Regions from separate parts of the Thermanaerothrix solaris genome, predicted to be linked through region 1. Evidence: a T-box and tRNA genes for the amino acid it is inferred to sense, from the RefSeq annotation. Region 1 holds a T-box; the other holds one or more tRNA genes.
The links. The T-box of region 1 lies ahead of QYE77_RS11225 (phenylalanine--tRNA ligase subunit alpha). A T-box ahead of a tRNA ligase gene usually reads a tRNA of that ligase, here a tRNA-Phe.
Positions count from the first base shown of each region.

Region 1 (8,693 bases):
CGGCTTCAGCATCAGTGAGGGTGTGATCCGGCGCCTGATAGGTCAAATTATACGCCAGGCTCTTCTTCCCGGCCCCAATTTGCTCACCCCGGAAGACATCGAACAACTGCACCCGCGTCAACCATTTACCGCCACCCTGGCGGATCACCGCCTCGACCTGAGCCGCCGGTATGCTCTCGTCAACCACCACGGCGATGTCCTCGATCACCGGCGGATAAACCGGCACCGCGTTCACCTCAAAGCGCTGCGGTACCAGGGCCAGCAACGCCTGCGCATCTAATTCGGCCACCAGCACCGGCGCCGGGCCAAAGTCATAGCGTTCCTTGACCAACGGATGCACCTCGCCCAAATAGCCCAGTTCCTGATCGCCACTAAAGAGGCGGGCACATTTACCTGGATGCAGGTTGGGTTGCTGTCCTGGTTCCACCCGCCATTGAGGCAGGTGCAACGCTTCAGCCAGGGCTTCAAGAATCCCCTTGAGATCAAAGAAATCCGCCATAGGGGGCTCCGCACGATCCCAGGCCGGCAGGTGACGCATTCCGCTCATTACGATGGCCAGGCGCATCGGTTCGGCGGGTAAATCCTGCCCTTCCTGAGGCAGGAAGATCGGCCCAATTTCAAAAAACGCCAGGCGATCGGTCAGGCGGGCATTACGTTCAGCGATTTCTAACACCCCGGCCAGCAAACTCCGACGCATCACACTGCGTTCCGGTGCAATCGGATTGGTAAGGCGGACGTACTCCGGTGGTGTATAGTCGCCTTCCGCTGGCGCCAGCCAGCGCGCTTCGCGCTCCGGCGAGGTCAAACGGTAGGTTACGACCTCTTGCAATCCCAACCCGACCAACACATCTCGCAGGGCTTCCTCGGCATCCAGCAAGGGCTGGTTGCGCTGCCGCGGTAGGGGATCGGCGGGTAATGTCTCCGGCAAGCGATCGTATCCGTAAAGGCGGGCAATCTCCTCGATCAAATCCGCCTTACCGATGACCCCTTCGCTAATATCCAAGCGGTGCGGGGGCACTTTGGCGATGATCGTGTCCCCTTCCAAACGGCAGGTGAACTCCAGACGCTGTAAAAGATCCGCAACCGCTGCAGCGGAGAGCGGGATCCCTAACCAACGTCGCACCTCGCCCTCACTCAGCCGGATCTCCGGATCCACATGGGGCTTGGGATAGGCGTCAATCAAACCTTCAGCCACCTTTCCGCCGCTCCAGGCCGCCATATAAGCCAGGCACACCTGCACCGCTTGCGGCGCTAACGCCGGGTGCACCCCGCGTGCAAAGCGATAGCCTGCCTCGGAGTTAATACGCAACGTGGAAGCGGTGCGGCGGACGTTTATCGGGTTCCAGGTCGCGCCTTCAAGCAATACGTTACGCGTGCTTTCGGTGACCTCGCTCTCCAAGCCGCCCATAATGCCAGCCAAGGAGAGTGGGCCGGCGGTATCAGTGACCAGAATCATAAAGGGTTCTAATTCGCGTTCTACCCCATCCAACGTCGTCAGACGCTCACCCTCGCGCGCTGCCCGGGTGATAATCGTTGGGGATTGACCGCCAGCACGCACCTTAAGCACGTCATAATCGAAGGCATGCAACGGTTCGCCCAGCATTAACATGACGTAGTTGGTCGCATCCACCACGCTGTTGATCGGGCGCATCCCGGCCAGGCGCAACCGGCGTTGCACCCAATACGGACTGGGGCGCGGGGTTACTCCTTCGATCAGGCCCAATACAAAACGCGGATTTAAGTCCGGGTCGGTAATCTCAATGGCCGCGCGCCCGTCAATGGGAGCACCGGTCTCGAAAGGAGGTAAGGCGGGCTGGCGGAGCGGCTTTCCCGTTAACGCCGCCAACTCACGTGCCACCCCCAGGATACTGGCTGCACGGATCATATTGGGCAGGATGGCGATTTCCAGCACTGCATCGCCCATGTAATCCACCAGCGGCACACCAACCGGGGCGTCGTCATCCAGAACGATGATTCCCTCGTGTTCTTCCGAAATGCCTAATTCCTTCTCCGAACACACCATAGAGAAAGACTCAACACCGCGAATTTTGGTGCGCTTGAGCGTGGTCAGGACAAAGCCCGGCTGGTGTCCATCGTAAAGGCGCGCCCCTTCACGGGCATAGGCCACTTTAAGCGGCTTGGGGAGCGGCCCTTGTCCTTTGTAGGGGAACAAGTTGGGCGCACCGGTCAGTACGGTCAAGGTCTCGCGCCCATCATAGAGACGGCATAGAACCAACCGATCCGCGTTGGGGTGGGGCATAACCTCTTCAATCTGCGCCACCACAATTTTTTCGGGATCCCAGGAAAGGCCTTCGATCTTAAACTCGTGGCTCCCTTCGGGCATCGGTAGGCCCACCAGGCGAATTTCCTCTACTTCCAGCCCCGCCATGGTCAGGCGGTAGGCCAGTTCGGGCAAGGGAAGATCAATATCCACAAATTCCTTCAACCATGAAAGCGGTACCTTCATCTTACCTCCATGTGTTCAACGCGTCTTGGCCTAGAATTGACTCAGAAAACGGACATCGTTCGCCCAGAAGTAGCGGATATCTTCAATGCGATGGAGCAGCATGGTGATTCGCTCCACCCCCATACCAGCCGCAAAACCGCTGAATTCCTCGGGATCGTAACCACCGTTGCGCAAAACGGTCGGATGCACCATACCACAGCCCAAGATCTCCAACCAGCCGGAACCTTTGCACACCGTACAGCCCTTGCCGCCGCAGACAAAACACTCCACGTCCATCTCTGCACTGGGTTCGGTGAAAGGGAAGTAGGAAGGACGCAAGCGAGTACGGGCCTGTTCGCCAAAGAGGCGGCGGGCAAAGGTGTTCAGTGTGCCTTTCAGATCACTGAAGGTGATATTGTGCCCGACTGCTAACACTTCCACCTGGTTAAACTGGATCTCCGAGCGAGCGCTGATTTGCTCATAGCGGTAGCACATACCCGGCAAGATGACCCGAATGGGCTCCGGCGCACGCTCGCGCATGACGTGAATCTGCCCCGGGGAGGTATGAGTACGCAACAACACACCGGGGGTCGTGGTATAAAACGTGTCCCATAAATCCCGCGCCGGGTGGTGTGCCGGCATATTCAGCAGTTCAAAATTGTAGGCATCGCTCTCAACCTCGCGGCTGCGATAGACCTGAAAACCCATCTCGGCAAAGATGTGCACAATGCGCCGCAAGGTGCGGGTAGTGGGGTGCAAACCGCCCAATTCAGGACGGCGCCCAGGCAGGGTGACATCCAGTCGCTCGCTTTCCAAGGCCCGACGCAGGGCTTCAGCGCGCAAAGCCGCCTGACGCTCTTCGAACGCGGCTTCCAGGGCTTGTTTGACCTGGTTGGCGCGCTGACCTACTTGAGGGCGCACATCTTTGGGTAGTTGCCCCAAGCGCGAAAAAATCTGCATCAACGGCGCATTGCGTCCCAAGTAGGCAACCCGCCAGGCCTGCAAAGCGACTTCGTCTGCGACATTCCGCAAATCTTCCAGTGCTTTTGCCTGCAAGACCTCTAACTCTTGAATTTCGGGAATTTCACCCATCGTGCAACCTCCACAAAATAAAAAATCCCGTCCCGGCCAGGGACGGGGTTTCAGCCCGCGGTACCACCCTGATTGGCTGTGTCTCCACAGCCCACTCGACCAACAGCCATCCACAACACGGCGATTGGCGTGCCCGCTAACGGGGGCCAGGCGGCTCAGACTACTTACCTGCGCGGTTTTAGGCTAGCGTAAGGCAGGTTTCCCCTGAGCGGCTCGGGAGGGAACTTCGACCGGGTTCCGGCGAGTTGGGGTTCCAGCCTATGCCCCAACCTCTCTGGCGCCTTCCGCCGACCTACTTTCCTCCGTCAGCGCCATTGTGCTATGTTCAGGAGCAGCACAAACCTGGCTTTATTATCGGCAAAAGCAGGGGGTTGTCAAGGGCGTTGCCATAATTCCCTGCTTGGGCTAAAATCCTAAGCATCATGGGCTGGGAGATTTGGGGTCACACCGGGGCAGTCAATCTGCTCCAAGGGCATTTAAAACAGGGGCGCGTCCGTCACGCTTATCTTTTCTGTGGGCCAAACGGCGTAGGACGGCGTACCCTGGCTCTGCGCTTTGCCCAAGCCCTTAACTGCCCCCAACCCATCGCTCCAGGAGAACCCTGTGGTACCTGCCGCACCTGCCGCCAGATCGCCCAAATGACCCATCCCGATTTACTCCTAGTGCAGGTGGAAAGCGGTAGTACCCTGAAAGTTGATCAGGTACGTGCCTTGCAGCATGACCTACAATTAGCGCCTTACGAAAGCCGCTACCGCGTGGCGCTTCTGTTAAATATGGAGCGCGCCACGATCAGTGCCCAAAATGCCCTGTTAAAGACTTTGGAAGAGCCTCCCGGCCAAGCCGTCTTACTGCTCACCGCTGATACACCCGAAAGCCTGCTCCCAACCATCGTCTCACGTTGTGAAGTGGTACGCTTACGCCCACTCCCCCTTGCGGATCTCGCCCTCATCCTAGAACAAGAACGAGGGCTTCCCCCCGATTGGGCACGCGAACTGGCTCACCTTTCCGGGGGGTGCCCGGGCTTGGCACTTCACTATGACTCTGAACCCGAGCGTTACCAGGAACACCAGCGCTGGCTTCAAGACGCTCTCTATTTGCTCGGACAGAAACGGGTGGAACGCTTTCAATATATTGAGAATCTGAGTAAAGACCGGGATCAATTCCGGGCTGTGCTGCGAGCCTGGATCACCCTCTGGCGCGACCTTTTGCTCTGCACCACGAATGCGGATGTTCCCCTGACCAACCTGGCATTTGAATCTGCTCTCCGCGCTCTGGCTCGCTCTTTGGATTCGCGGCAGGTCACCCGCTGTCTGGCCGCCCTGGAACAAGGGATGGCCTATTTGGATGCGAATCTCAATGCCCGCTTGCTGGGGGAAATGCTCCTTTTGGGCTGGCCCTACTTAAACCCGGAACTGACCAGCGCTTCGGGATAAAATCACCCCCAAGATTCACCCGAATCATGCTATAATTACGACAAATATAGTCATATTATCTTCCTCCAAGGAGTGGCCCCATGTACCCCGAAGCCGAATTTGATGCCTGTGGTTGCGGTGGGCAGTGCGGTTGCAGTAGCGAGCACGGCTCGATGATCGCCCTGACCCGTGAGGAATACATTCAGCGCCTGGAAGCCTATCTCCGGGAACTGCGAGCAGAGATCGAGGCAGTGGAGCGTGAATTGGCCGAACTTCGTCAGGTGGCCTAGTTCATCTCTGATCCCCTTCAGCCCGCCCCATAAAAAGAGGATGCGGGTCATAAATCACCACGTATCTATGATAAACGGCGCTTGACAAAGCGCCGTTTGGGTTTAAAATTGCATTCGTTATGTTGAATATAGAAGACAGCAATACCTTAACTGAGATTTACAACCCACTGGCAGAGGTTTTTCGCGCCCTCGCACACCCGGCCCGCCTGGCTATTTTAGACCTGCTGCGTGAGGGAGAAGCCTGTGTTTGCCATATTGAGGCAATGTTGGGATTGCGGCAGGCATATGTCTCGCAACAACTTATGCTCTTGCGCCAAAGTGGGCTGGTGAGTATGCGCCGCCAGGGGTGGAATGTCTTTTATCGCGTCAGTGATCCCCGTATCTTCGAGGTGCTGGAGCAAGCGCGTTCGCTACTGCCCGCTCCCCTGCCCGCCCTTCCTCGAACCGAAACGCTCCAATGCACCTGTCCAAGGTGTCGCGTCGGGTCTAAACCGGCCTAAGAGGCATCTTTTTCATTCCATTATGGCTCACGGAGGACCTCAATGCTGGACATCAAAGTGCTTGGCCCCGGTTGCACAAACTGCAAACGCCTGGAAGCTCTGACCCGTGCCGTTGTGACTGAATTGGGCTTGCAGGCCAATATCGAAAAAGTTGAGGATTTTGACGCCATCTTGAAATACCCCATTTTGGCAACCCCGGCCCTGGTCATCAACGGGCGAGTGGTGTGCTCTGGCCGTGTCCCATCTCGGGCTGAGATTGCTAAATGGTTAACCGTAACCGTAAGCGTGTGAGGCTCCCTTCAGCGGGCTAATTCGCCCGCTTTTATTTAGCAAATTAGTATTCTAATTTTTGAATAAATCGAGAGGTTACAGATGGACTGGTTTTCAACCCTACAATCTTTGCTCTGGTCCGGGTGGGTCAGCTTGCTGGACTACCTGGCTGCCCACGTGCTCTTATGCCTTTTGCCGGCCTTTATCATCGCCGGCTACATGAGTGCGATGATCCCCAAAGAAGCCATCACCCGTTATTTAGGCCCAAAAGCGCCGAAGTGGATCAGTTACCCCGCCGCCGCCTTCGGTGGATTCATTCTAGCCGTTTGCTCCTGCACCATTCTGCCGCTTTTTGCCGGCATTTGGAAGCGCGGTGCCGGGCTCGGCCCAGCGGTAACGTTCCTGTTCGTCGGGCCCGCCATCAACATCCTTGCCCTGACCTACACGGGAGCGGCCATCGGTTTCGATATCGCCCTCGCTCGTTTGATTCTGTCCATTTTCTTTGGCATCGTCATCGGTCTGCTGATGGCCTGGATTTTTCGCCGCGAGGAATCAGCCATTGCCGCCAATGCCGATCTCTTTGCCACGGAGGTTAAGGTCCGACCCGCGGTATGGGTGACCTTTGGGCTCCTGATTGCTATCCTGATCGCCGGTACCTTGCAGATCCCCGCTCTGACCAATGTCTATGTCACGTTACACCTGCCCTGGCAAATACCCTCAGGCCTCCTTACCGCTCTCACTCAAGCCAATCTAACTCTACAAGGTGCCACGTTAATCGGCTTGCTTGTGATCATCGCTTTTCTAGCCTGGAAAGGATTTGAATCCATTTTCGATGGCATTTCAGGCTGGACGGTCGCCGCGGTGATCGCCATAGCCATGACCATCTTGCTGGCGGCACCGCTGACCCAAAGCGGTAGCCTGATCATCGGTCTCAACGGACGTTTCTTTGCCATCTTCATCCTCCTCGTTGCGACGGGTTGGGTGGCGACACGTGCTTTTGATCAGGACGATTTGATCAACTGGATTGCCGAAACCTGGAAATTTGTCAAGCAAATCTTCCCCTTATTGATCGTGGGCGTCTTCCTCGCCGGGATAGCGAAAGGCCTGATCCCTGAGGCTTGGGTGCGCGCTGTGGCCGGACAAAATACCCTCTGGGCAAACCTGGCTGGTGTACTCTTCGGCGTCTTCATGTACTTCCCCACCCTGGTAGAAGTGCCGGTAGCGCGCATGTTCCTGGATTTAGGCATGGCACGCGGGCCGTTGTTGGCTTACCTGTTGGCAGATCCTGAACTTTCACTGCAATCCATCTTGGTGCTAAACGGTGTTATGGGCCGCAAAAAAACCGCCACCTATGTCACCCTGGTCGCGATTTTGAGCACCCTGGCTGGATATCTCTTTGGCGCCTTCCTGGCCCATTAGGACTAAAACCATAACCCTGGAGCAATGTGAAATGAGCCAATTCGTGATCATCCTGGGCATATTACTGCTTTCGTTCGTCTCGGGAATGCTGGGCCTGGGCGTAGCCTTCGCAGCCATTCCCTTTCTGGGGCTCTTCTTCAACGATCTGGTACATCAAATCCAGCCTCTGAGCCTGTTGCTTAACGGCCTGACGGCTTCGTTTGCCGCCGCTGGTTTCGCGCGCAGCAAACTCATTGATTGGCCCAAAGCCCTAACCTTGAGCCTGATAACGACCGCCTCCGCCCCGATTGGCGGATATCTGGCGCGCTTTATTCCTCAGTTTTACCTGTGGGCCATTTACGTGGGCGCTGTTTCCTTCCTGGCTTACCGGCTGTTTCGACCTGTTCAGGGCAGCAGCAGCGGCGCCCCCAATATAAGGCTTGCCTATGCCTTGGCCATCCCCATATCCATTCTGAGCGGATTGTTAGGCGTGGGACCGGGATTCTTACTCATGCCCACCTTGATCCTGGTGGGATTGGATAGCAAACAGGCCGCGGGCGTCAATGCCATCGCCGTCATCCCACCCTCGTTCTCGGCGCTCATCCCACGCTTGAACGGTGCCCAATGGTCTCCCGAATTAGCCATTCCTTTGCTGATTGCCGGTGGAGTTGGAGCGTTCCTGGGCGCACGAGTGACCAGTCTTTATGTCCCCAGCCACCGTTTGCGCCAGATTTTCGCCGTAATGATCGTTTTGGTAACCCTCTACAAGTTATATACGCTCATGGCTTGATTTTTGAGGGGGGTGAGCGGAAACTGACCGCTCGCGCAGGGCCTCATAGGCCGCATCCCCCAGCAGATAGCGCAACTCCTCAGCAAATAAATCCAGGAGGGGTTGCGCTTTTTCGGCCCAGCGCAAACAACTGGCCGCCTCTTCCGCCAGGAGCGCTGCCTCGTCTAAAGTAATACGCCCCTCTTCATCCAGGTCCAACGGGTGTAAGATGCAATAAAACGGCTTGAAACGCCAAGGGTGATAGCCGGCCGCCTCCCCAGCGACCTGGAGGGCACATTTATAATCCGAGCGTAAAAAGACACAAGCGCTGCCGGCATAGTGGGTTGGATCGGGATAGACTCGCGTATGCACCACCCGCCCACTGGGGACAAAAGGATCCTCTTCGCAGCGGCCATCCACCCAGCGCACAGGATCACGGCGCTCTATTGGCAAATAAGGTAAGATTAAGTTAACATGGGCTAAAATATCGCGCCATTCGGCCTCATCCAGCCACAC
Region 1 covers NZ_JAUHMF010000002.1:642,287-650,979, reverse strand. The annotation lists gene pheT (phenylalanine--tRNA ligase subunit beta) at 1-2,467, opposite strand, end outside; gene QYE77_RS11225 (phenylalanine--tRNA ligase subunit alpha) at 2,498-3,529, opposite strand; T-box leader at 3,574-3,856, opposite strand; gene holB (DNA polymerase III subunit delta') at 3,961-4,971, shown strand; gene QYE77_RS11215 (hypothetical protein) at 5,052-5,240, shown strand; gene QYE77_RS11210 (ArsR/SmtB family transcription factor) at 5,360-5,740, shown strand; gene QYE77_RS11205 (thioredoxin family protein) at 5,783-6,031, shown strand; gene QYE77_RS11200 (permease) at 6,113-7,429, shown strand; gene QYE77_RS11195 (sulfite exporter TauE/SafE family protein) at 7,461-8,198, shown strand; gene QYE77_RS11190 (hypothetical protein) at 8,178-8,693, opposite strand, start outside.

Region 2 (8,693 bases), on a different contig from region 1:
ATAGGCATCACCGGTGGTTCCCAACTGCGCCTTGGCAAACACCTCTTCTATTGCTGTGGTTGGTACCACTCCAGCCATCACACCTACTACTTGCCCCATCGAGCGGATAGGCGCCGCAAATACCACCACAACATGCGAACTTCCTTTCGATACGACGGGATCCGAGATCACAGTCTTGCCAGCCATGGCTTGCTTGAAGTACTCTCGGTCGCTCATATTGTTGCGTTGCCCATCGGTTGAAGCCAACGCATACCCATCGGGTTGAATCACCACCAGTGTTTCGAAATAGTCCCCCCACTTTTCTTTATATAAGGTAAGCGCTCGCATGACCCGTGTTGGCTCCATAGATACAATTTCACTGGCATTTGCCATGACCTCCACTTCAGCCTGCCGAGCGGCAAGCCATTGCCTAACCTGAGCACTGGTGATATCCGCTAAATCACCCAGCGTCTCAAGGGCGCTTTGCCGTAAGGAACCCGTCGCCTGAAAATAACTCAAGGCGAACAAAACCAGTAATGGCACCAAGGCCAGCACTAACGAATAGAACAGAACTTGAACGCGGATAGACCCCCGTTTCGCCAGATGTTGTGAACCCTGATGATTTTGAAATCGTTCGAATACCTTCTGCATGGCTAGTTTTCTCCCTGAGGGAAATGGATGGTTTTTCTTCTCTTCATGCCGTAACCGCCTCTCGGAGTGCGGCCAGTTGTGTCTCTTCTTCTACCGAAAGCACCTTGGTCAGATCCAGGAGGATAATCAACCGCTCCCCCACTTTAGCAATCCCGGTAATAAAACGGGTGCGCTCATTGGTTACCATCGGTGGTGGGGGCTCAATGGTTTCCTCCGGGAGACGCAACACCTCCAAAACACTATCCACCACAATCCCAATGGGGTGAGTTTCATTCATCACCACCACAATGCGGGTTTCGCGGTCAACTTCGGCCGGTGGCAGGCCGAACCGCTTGCGGAGGGATAACACGGGTAACACCATCCCGCGCAGGTTGGTGATACCCTCAATAAAAGCCGGCGCTTGGGGCACCATGGTGATGGGCTGCATCTTGACGATGCTTTCCACCCGATCAATCGTGACCCCATACTGTTCACCAGCGACTTGAAAGACCACAAATTGTTTCTCCATATCTTTTTCTCTCCTGAAGGGAAATTAAGAACCGGGGGTAACGGGTTCCAGCACTTGAACGACCGGTGGTGCGACGGGCTCGTTTGCCATCATTGGCGTTTCGCCTTGATTCAGCCTGAAGTGTGCCACCAGGGCTTCCAGGGAGTGTGCCATTGCGGCCAATCCATCTACAGCATTTGCCACTTCGGCGACTTGAGCACTGACCTCTTCGGCTGAGGCACTGACTTCCTCAATAGCAGCGCTATTCTCCTCCGAGACACTGGCGATGGTCTCAATGGCCTGGTTGACCTCACCCACACTGGCCGTCATTTCTTCCGTTGAAGCGGTATTTTCTTCAACCACAGCGGAAACGCTATCTACCGCGCTGACGAGTTGATCCACGGCATCCCGCACCCGCACCGCCGCATTGGCCGTCAACTCGGCTTGCTGCTTTACCGCCTCGCTGACCTCGTGGATAAATGCCAGAGCCTGTCCAGCCTGATTCGCCAATTCCACCCCTCGTTGTACATCCTCATTACCTGCGCGCATCGCGTTCACTGCTTCATCTACGGTCTGCTGAATGCCGCGCACCAATTGCGCAATTTCCTTGGTGGCAGCAGCGGCACGTTCAGCCAATTTGCGCACCTCATCCGCCACCACCGCAAAGCCCTTGCCGTGTTCTCCCGCTCGTGCCGCTTCAATGGCGGCGTTGAGCGCCAGCAAGTTGGTCTGAGCGGCAATGTCCTGGATCGTCTCCAAAATGGTCCCTATCTCGCGGGAACGCACCCCCATCTCTTCCACCCGCTGGGCCGAAAAGCCAAAGCGGTTACGGATATTTTCAATACCTTCAATGGTTTGCTGCACAGCCTGAACCCCTTGCTGAGCCAGTTGGGCTGCACCGGTCGCATCGCGGAATACCGTTTCCACACTCTCTGCCATCTGTGAAACATCCCCGCTGATCAGGGCGGTCAAACTCGAGGCATTGGCAACCGCCTGAGATTGCTCCTGAGCCCCGCGCGCAATACCCTCAATGGCACGGGCAACTTCATTGACCGAGGCGGCAGTGCGATTGACACTCTCGGACTGCTCAGCAATGCCTCGCGCTACCTGCTGGAGCGTCTGCGCCATTTGTTGGCTGGCCTCGCCGCTTTGGAAGGCGGCGTTTCGAAGGTCCTGAGCAATGGCATTCAACCGTTCAACCGCCTGCATGATTTGCTGCACCTGGCGGCGCAATCCTTCTACCATCCGCACATAGGCATTTCCCAGTTCATCTTGCGGGCTGCGAGGAGTGATGGTAAGGCTGAGATCTCCCGCCGCAATCCGATCCGCCAGTTCAGCCATGGCAACGATATAATCCTCGGCCGCTTTTAAGGCCTTGCCCAACGCCCCGATTTCATCGCCCCGCTTGGCGATCGATTCTTTGACCGCAATAGGAATGTGACGGTTAAGATCCCCCTGAGATAAGTTGGAGAGCGCCCCTACCATGACCTGAATCGGCTGATTCAGATTGCGGGTGATTAGAACAGCCAACGCAATCGAAAGCCCTACCGCCAGGATTGCTATGACCATTAAAGTCCAGCGCACCCGTTCAAAAGTACGTTCGCTGTGGGCATGGGCTTCCTCGGCAGCGCGCTGTACCACCGTCAACAATCCTTCCATCGCTGCATCAGCGGTCTGGCGCGCCATTGCCAAATCACCCACCGTGGCCCGTGCTATCGCTGCGCTGCGGTTCCCGGCGTGAATTTGCTGCAGGGTATCATCCAATTTACTGATGTAATCCTGCCAGGCCGTTTCAAATGTTGCCAGTGCCGCTTCTGACCCCGGCAGATTTAGCGCGCGTAAATCTCGAATAATCGCCGTAACTCCGGCAATGTTTTGGTTAATTTGTGATTCAAGTTTGAGGGTATCGTCCGGGAGCAGAAAGATATTGAACAAATTGCCGCGAATCTGATACAACATCGTGCGTGCTCGCCCGACGTCTATAGCCGGGGTTAGATTCTGAGAATAGAGCATTGCTGACTGGGCATGTGCATCCGCGATCCCAAGGTAAGACTCCACAGCCAGAACGAGGGTCAGAAGGACAACCACCCCAAACGCCAGGCTCAACTTGACCAAGAGACGCAAACGGTTAAGCGGATTCATTGGCTCTCCTCGTGAATCGGGTTAAGATTTTGAGGGGACTCTGCCGGCCGTAGAGGTCGCGCTTTCGCGCCAAACCTTTTTCCATAGGCCAGGTCAGGAAAGCGCACCTATGCCGGTGACTTCTGTATCAATTTACGGAAGACCGGAGCAAAAGCGCATAAAATAAGGATAAAAACATAATAAAAATGGGATGAGTTCCTTATATTACCCGCTTGGCTTAGAAAATAGCGCACGTTGCTTGACAATCCCCCCGCCTGCCGTTAAAATTTGAATGGTTGCCGAGATAGCTCAGTTGGTAGAGCACGCGGCTGAAAACTGCGGTGTCGCCAGTTCGATTCTGGCTCTCGGCACACCGACGCCTCTCTTGAGTGAGAGGCGTCTTGCTTTAACCATATTTTTTATGGTATGATGCGCGCGGGAGGAATCTACCGATGAATAAATCCCAATGGCAAATTGTCCTTACTCTAGTGTTCGTGATAGGGATTATCCTGACCGCCTGCAGCGGGGGGGCACGCACACTTGAAGGGGATACTCGAGACGCTGTCTTAGCCTATGCCGAACCCATGGCCGATACCCTGTTGAATGGCCTATTCGCGGGCGATTACACCGCCTTTGCCACCGACTTTGACGAGGCTATGCGCAAAGGGCTAGACGAAAAAGCATTTACCGACTTGCGCCAGACGCTCGAATCGCGCCTGGGGGCATTTCAATCCCGTGAAGTGAGTTCCGTTCTCGAAAGCGGTAATTATTACATTGTGGTCTACCGCCTGCGTTTTGAGAAAGATGATGCTGTGACCATGCGCCTGGTGTTAACCAAAACCGAGCCACATTTGGTCAGCGGCCTGTGGTTCGACTCACCGGAATTGCGTAAACGCTAAAGGTCACTCCTCTGGTTCGACGCCTTTCTCATTGTGCTTGGCTTCCTCCCAAAGCGCGTCCATCTCGGCCAGGGTCATTTCGCCAAGCACCCGTCCCATCTCGCGCGCGCGTTGCTCGATATGCGCGAAGCGTTGGCGAAAGCGCTGATTGGTAGCCCGCAGCGCGCTTTCAGCATCTACTTTATACCAGCGAGCTAGGTTCACTACGGCAAAAAGCAAATCCCCTAATTCTTTTTCCCGGGCGCGCTCATCAGGGGCAGTAAGCACCTCCTGCAGTTCCTCGCGCACTTTTTCCCACACTGGCGCAATCTCAGGCCAGTCAAAACCCACCCGCGCGGCACGATCTTGTAATTCTTGCGCTTGCGTAAGCGCAGGGAGCGCTAAAGGTACCCCGGCCAACAAACTGCGTTCCTCCTGGCCATTTGCCTCACGTTCCGCTTGCTTTAGTCGTTCCCAGTTTCGTAGCACCCCCTCCACTCCTTCCACTTTTAATGTACCAAACACATGGGGATGACGGCGCACAATCTTATGATGAATGCCGCGCACAACATCTGTAAAATTAAACTCCCCTTCCTCGCTGGCAATCTGGGCATGCAAAGCCACTTGAAGCAACAGATCCCCTAGTTCTTCTTGCAGAGCCTGCGGATCGTCCGCGTCAATCGCCGCCAGCACTTCATAAGCCTCTTCTAAAAGATGACTGCGCAAGGACTTATGAGTCTGTTGGCGATCCCAGGGACAACCGTCCGGCGCGCGCAAATGCGCCACAATTTCCAGGAAGGCTTCCATCGAGGTAGCCTCTCCTAAGGGAGGCACGTATAATGCGCTCATTAGCCCTAAATGCGGACTACGGTCAATCTCATAAAGGCGAAGGTGCTCGATTTGCTGCTGTTTCGTGCCTGCAGCATGTACCAGGGTTACTGGATGCTCATCCGGATAGAAGGCATTCAACGTCAACTTGACCTCTGATGCGCTCATGCGGTCATAGATCTGAGCAATCAAAACCGGGGCATCCGGCGGGAAGGAAGGAACATGCCAGGTGCCCAATTCCAGAGCATCCAACAACACGAGGCGAGGGAAAGGATCTAGACCCAGCGCGGTAAAAGTGGGTTCAAGGAACGAAAGGCCCTCAATGACACGTATGGGCAATCCTTCAGCCTGGGCGCGGCGCAAAATCTCGGGGCCTGTGGCTTCCGCCACCAGGGGATGGCCCGGTACAGCATACGTCACCCCTTGCGGACGGTGGGCTAATTCGATAACTTTTTCAACAATGGCAGTGTAAACCGCGTCAAACGATTGCCCCTGACGATACAGCCAATCGAAACTATGCACTTGCACCCCAGCCGGTAGTTCTTGCACCACAGGATGCTGGTCGGTGCGCACATAAAGTTCTTGGATTGACCTCAACCATTCCCAGGCTTCATGCGTCAATAAGCGCGCCTCACCTGGACCCAGTCCTAGCAAAACCACACCGCCCGCGACTGTCATACGCTCACCTCTCAAAAATCTTCCCCTTTACTCTGATGTTAGCAAAAAGCCTGAGGGGAGGATAAAATACCCTCCCTCAGGCCCCATAACCAGGCCAGAAACCTGTCTCGTATGCTTTTTTAACGCTTGGTGTAGGTTGGCGCCTTGCGCGCACGCTTGAGACCGGGTTTCTTGCGTTCCTTCACCCGCGGGTCGCGCGTGAGCAGCCCCTCGCGACGCAGTGTCTGCACCAACTCAGGGTTCATCTTGGCTAACGCCCGAGCCAGCCCCAACCGCACCGCATCGGCCTGGCCGGTGACCCCACCGCCGACCACCTTGACGGTAATGTCAAAACTATTGCGATCATAACCGGCGGCCACAAGCGGGCGCAGGATCGAGTCCATGTCGCCCAAGCGCGGGAAGTAGGCTTCTAGAGGTTTCTCATTAACCACAAAGCGCCCTGAGCCACTCATGACACGCACCCGCGCGGTGGCTTCTTTGCGGCGTCCAACACCTTCATAATACTGTACTGCCATCATGCTCTAACTCCTCTTAGGCTACCGGTTGTGGATTCTGTGCCTGGTGCGGATGCTCTGGACCCGCATAGATCTTGAGCCGCTTAATCAGGCGCCGCCCAATCTTATTCTTGGGGAGCATCCCCCACACAGCCTGCCGGATCACCCGATCAGGATGCTTCTGCAGCATATCCCGCAAGGAAATGGCTTTCAAACCCCCGGGATACATCGAGTGACGGTAATAAATCTTGGTTTCAGGGCGGGATTCATGCACCTGAATGCGGCTGGCATTGATGACCACCACGTAATCCCCCATCGGGACACCCGGGGTGTAAGTGGGTTTGTGCTTTCCCAACAGGTAGTGCGCGATTTTGGTCGCCAGTCGTCCTAAATTTTGGTCTGTGGCATCAACCAGCAGCCATTGTGTTTCAGGTTTTCCTTTGATTACGTATGTCTTATCCACAGTCCTCATCTCCACTTGCAATTAAGGATTCTCCCAGAGGTTCAAATCCTTGCTCATCTTCCGGGTAATAAACCCGTTCAAGCACCAAGCCCCGCGCCGCCGCCAACCCCGGCGGAAGGATGCGCTCACCGCGGAGCGCCTCGCCGATGGCTTCGGGCGGCAGTTTTGCTTGCCCCACCAGCACCTGGATGTACACCAACCTGCGCACCATATGGTAGAGGAAAGCATTGGCAACAATGCGAAAGCGCAGTGAGGCATCTTCCAGGACTTCCCAGGAGGCACGATACACACGGCGCACCGTAGAGCGCCCGGGCTTCATCGGTGCACCAAAGGCAGCAAAATCATGCTGGCCTTCAATCCAACGCGCCGCCGCCTGCAGCCGAGCCAAATCCACATCTGGCCATACCCGCCAGGCATAGCGGTCACGCAACGGATCGCGATCCGGTGCTGCATAGAGGCGGTAGGAATATGCCCGTCCCACCGCGTGATAGCGAGGATGAAAATGCGGGCTGGCTTCGCGCACGACTTTGACGGCCACATCATCAGGCAGGTAAGCGTTTAACGCTCGTCTCAAGTCTTCGGAGGAGTGTGCCCAATCCAAATCGAACGCAATTACCTGACCTGCCGCGTGAACGCCTGCATCAGTGCGACCGGCATAAAGAATCGCCGGTCCCAACCACCCCAGGCGCTGTAACGCCGCCTCTATCTCCGCCTGCACCGTCCGTGCCCGACCTCCCTGCCTTTGAAACCCCTGGAAGCAGGTGCCGTCGTAGGCTATGGTAACCTGGTAACGTGCCATTCCAATCCGGCAAAAGTCCGGATGGCTTACGACTCAACCAATTCCAGCAAGACCATCTCGGCATTATCGCCTAGCCGAGGGCCCAGCTTGAAGACACGAGTATAACCGCCATTGCGGTTCGCATAACGAGGTGCGATCTCATCGAACAACTTCTTGACCAGTTTTGGATCACCCAGGCGCGCTGCCACCAACCGGCGAGCATTGACTTTTTCAATGTCACTCCCCTGTTGGCTATTGCGTGCGATGGTGATCATCCGCTCCGCCTCGCCGCGGATAGCCATGGCTTTAGCCCGGGTCGTGCGGATGCGCTCGTACGTGAAAAACTGGCGCAAGAGCGTTCGGCGCAACGCATTACGCTGGCCTGTGGATCGCCCCAATTTGTAACCTGCAACCTTGTGTCGCATCGGTCCTTACTCCGCCTCCTTTGTTTCGGGTGGCAAGAACCCTTTCTCGCGCATTTTCTGGCGCAATTCTTCCAGGCTCTTCTCGCCAAAATTCCGGATGGACATCACCGCATCATTGCCCTTTTCCAGCAGTTCCAGCACATCCCCAACCGTGGTAATCCCCGTGCGCTTGAGGGAGTTGAAAACGCGCACCGAGAGATCCAGATTTTCAATCGGGGTATCAGCAGCCTCACTGCTTAAGCGGATACCGCTCGGCTCTTTTTCAGCCGCTAGCGCCATCGCCTCCTCGCCCACGCCCGCTACCAAGCGGAAGTGGTCAATCAGGATCCGAGAAGCCTCAACCAGTGCTTTTTCTGGCGAAATGGTGCCATCCGTCCAAATTTCCAGCGTTAAACGCTCGTAATTCGTGCTTTGCCCCACGCGCGTGGCTTCCACGTTGTAATTCACCCGTTTGACCGGGCTGAAGATCGCATCCACCGGCAGGTCACCGATAGGAAGTCGTCCACTGCGGTCACTGGCCGGGGAATACCCACGACCGCGTTCCACCACCATCTCAATATCTAAACGGGTGTTGGGGTCATCTACCGTGAAAAGGTAGAGTTCGGGGTTCACAATTTCCACTTCCGCCGGGGTTTGAATATCCGCTGCGGTAACTGGCCCTTCACCCCGTACCTCCAATTGGAGGGTGGCGGTATCCACATCGTGTAAGATCAAGCGCAGTTGCTTGATCTGCAACATGACCTGGATAACATCCTCACGGACGCCGGGAATATCGCTGAATTCGTGCAGTACATCAGTGATGCGAATGGATGTAACCGCTGCACCTTCCAGCGACGAGAGCAGCACACGCCGTAGGGCATTGCCCAGGGTGACACCATAACCGCGTTCCAACGGGCTGATCACAAAGCGCC
Region 2 covers NZ_JAUHMF010000001.1:1,185,068-1,193,760, forward strand. The annotation lists gene QYE77_RS05390 (methyl-accepting chemotaxis protein) at 1-630, opposite strand, end outside; gene QYE77_RS05395 (chemotaxis protein CheW) at 674-1,138, opposite strand; gene QYE77_RS05400 (methyl-accepting chemotaxis protein) at 1,163-3,259, opposite strand; tRNA gene QYE77_RS05405 (tRNA-Phe) at 3,537-3,609, shown strand; gene QYE77_RS05410 (DUF3887 domain-containing protein) at 3,691-4,137, shown strand; gene yabN (bifunctional methyltransferase/pyrophosphohydrolase YabN) at 4,141-5,622, opposite strand; gene rpsI (30S ribosomal protein S9) at 5,742-6,140, opposite strand; gene rplM (50S ribosomal protein L13) at 6,154-6,579, opposite strand; gene truA (tRNA pseudouridine(38-40) synthase TruA) at 6,572-7,378, opposite strand; gene rplQ (50S ribosomal protein L17) at 7,405-7,782, opposite strand; gene QYE77_RS05440 (DNA-directed RNA polymerase subunit alpha) at 7,789-8,693, opposite strand, start outside.
Region 2: it has a tRNA-Phe gene. The T-box ahead of QYE77_RS11225 (phenylalanine--tRNA ligase subunit alpha) is inferred to sense a tRNA for this amino acid. The anticodon was not compared.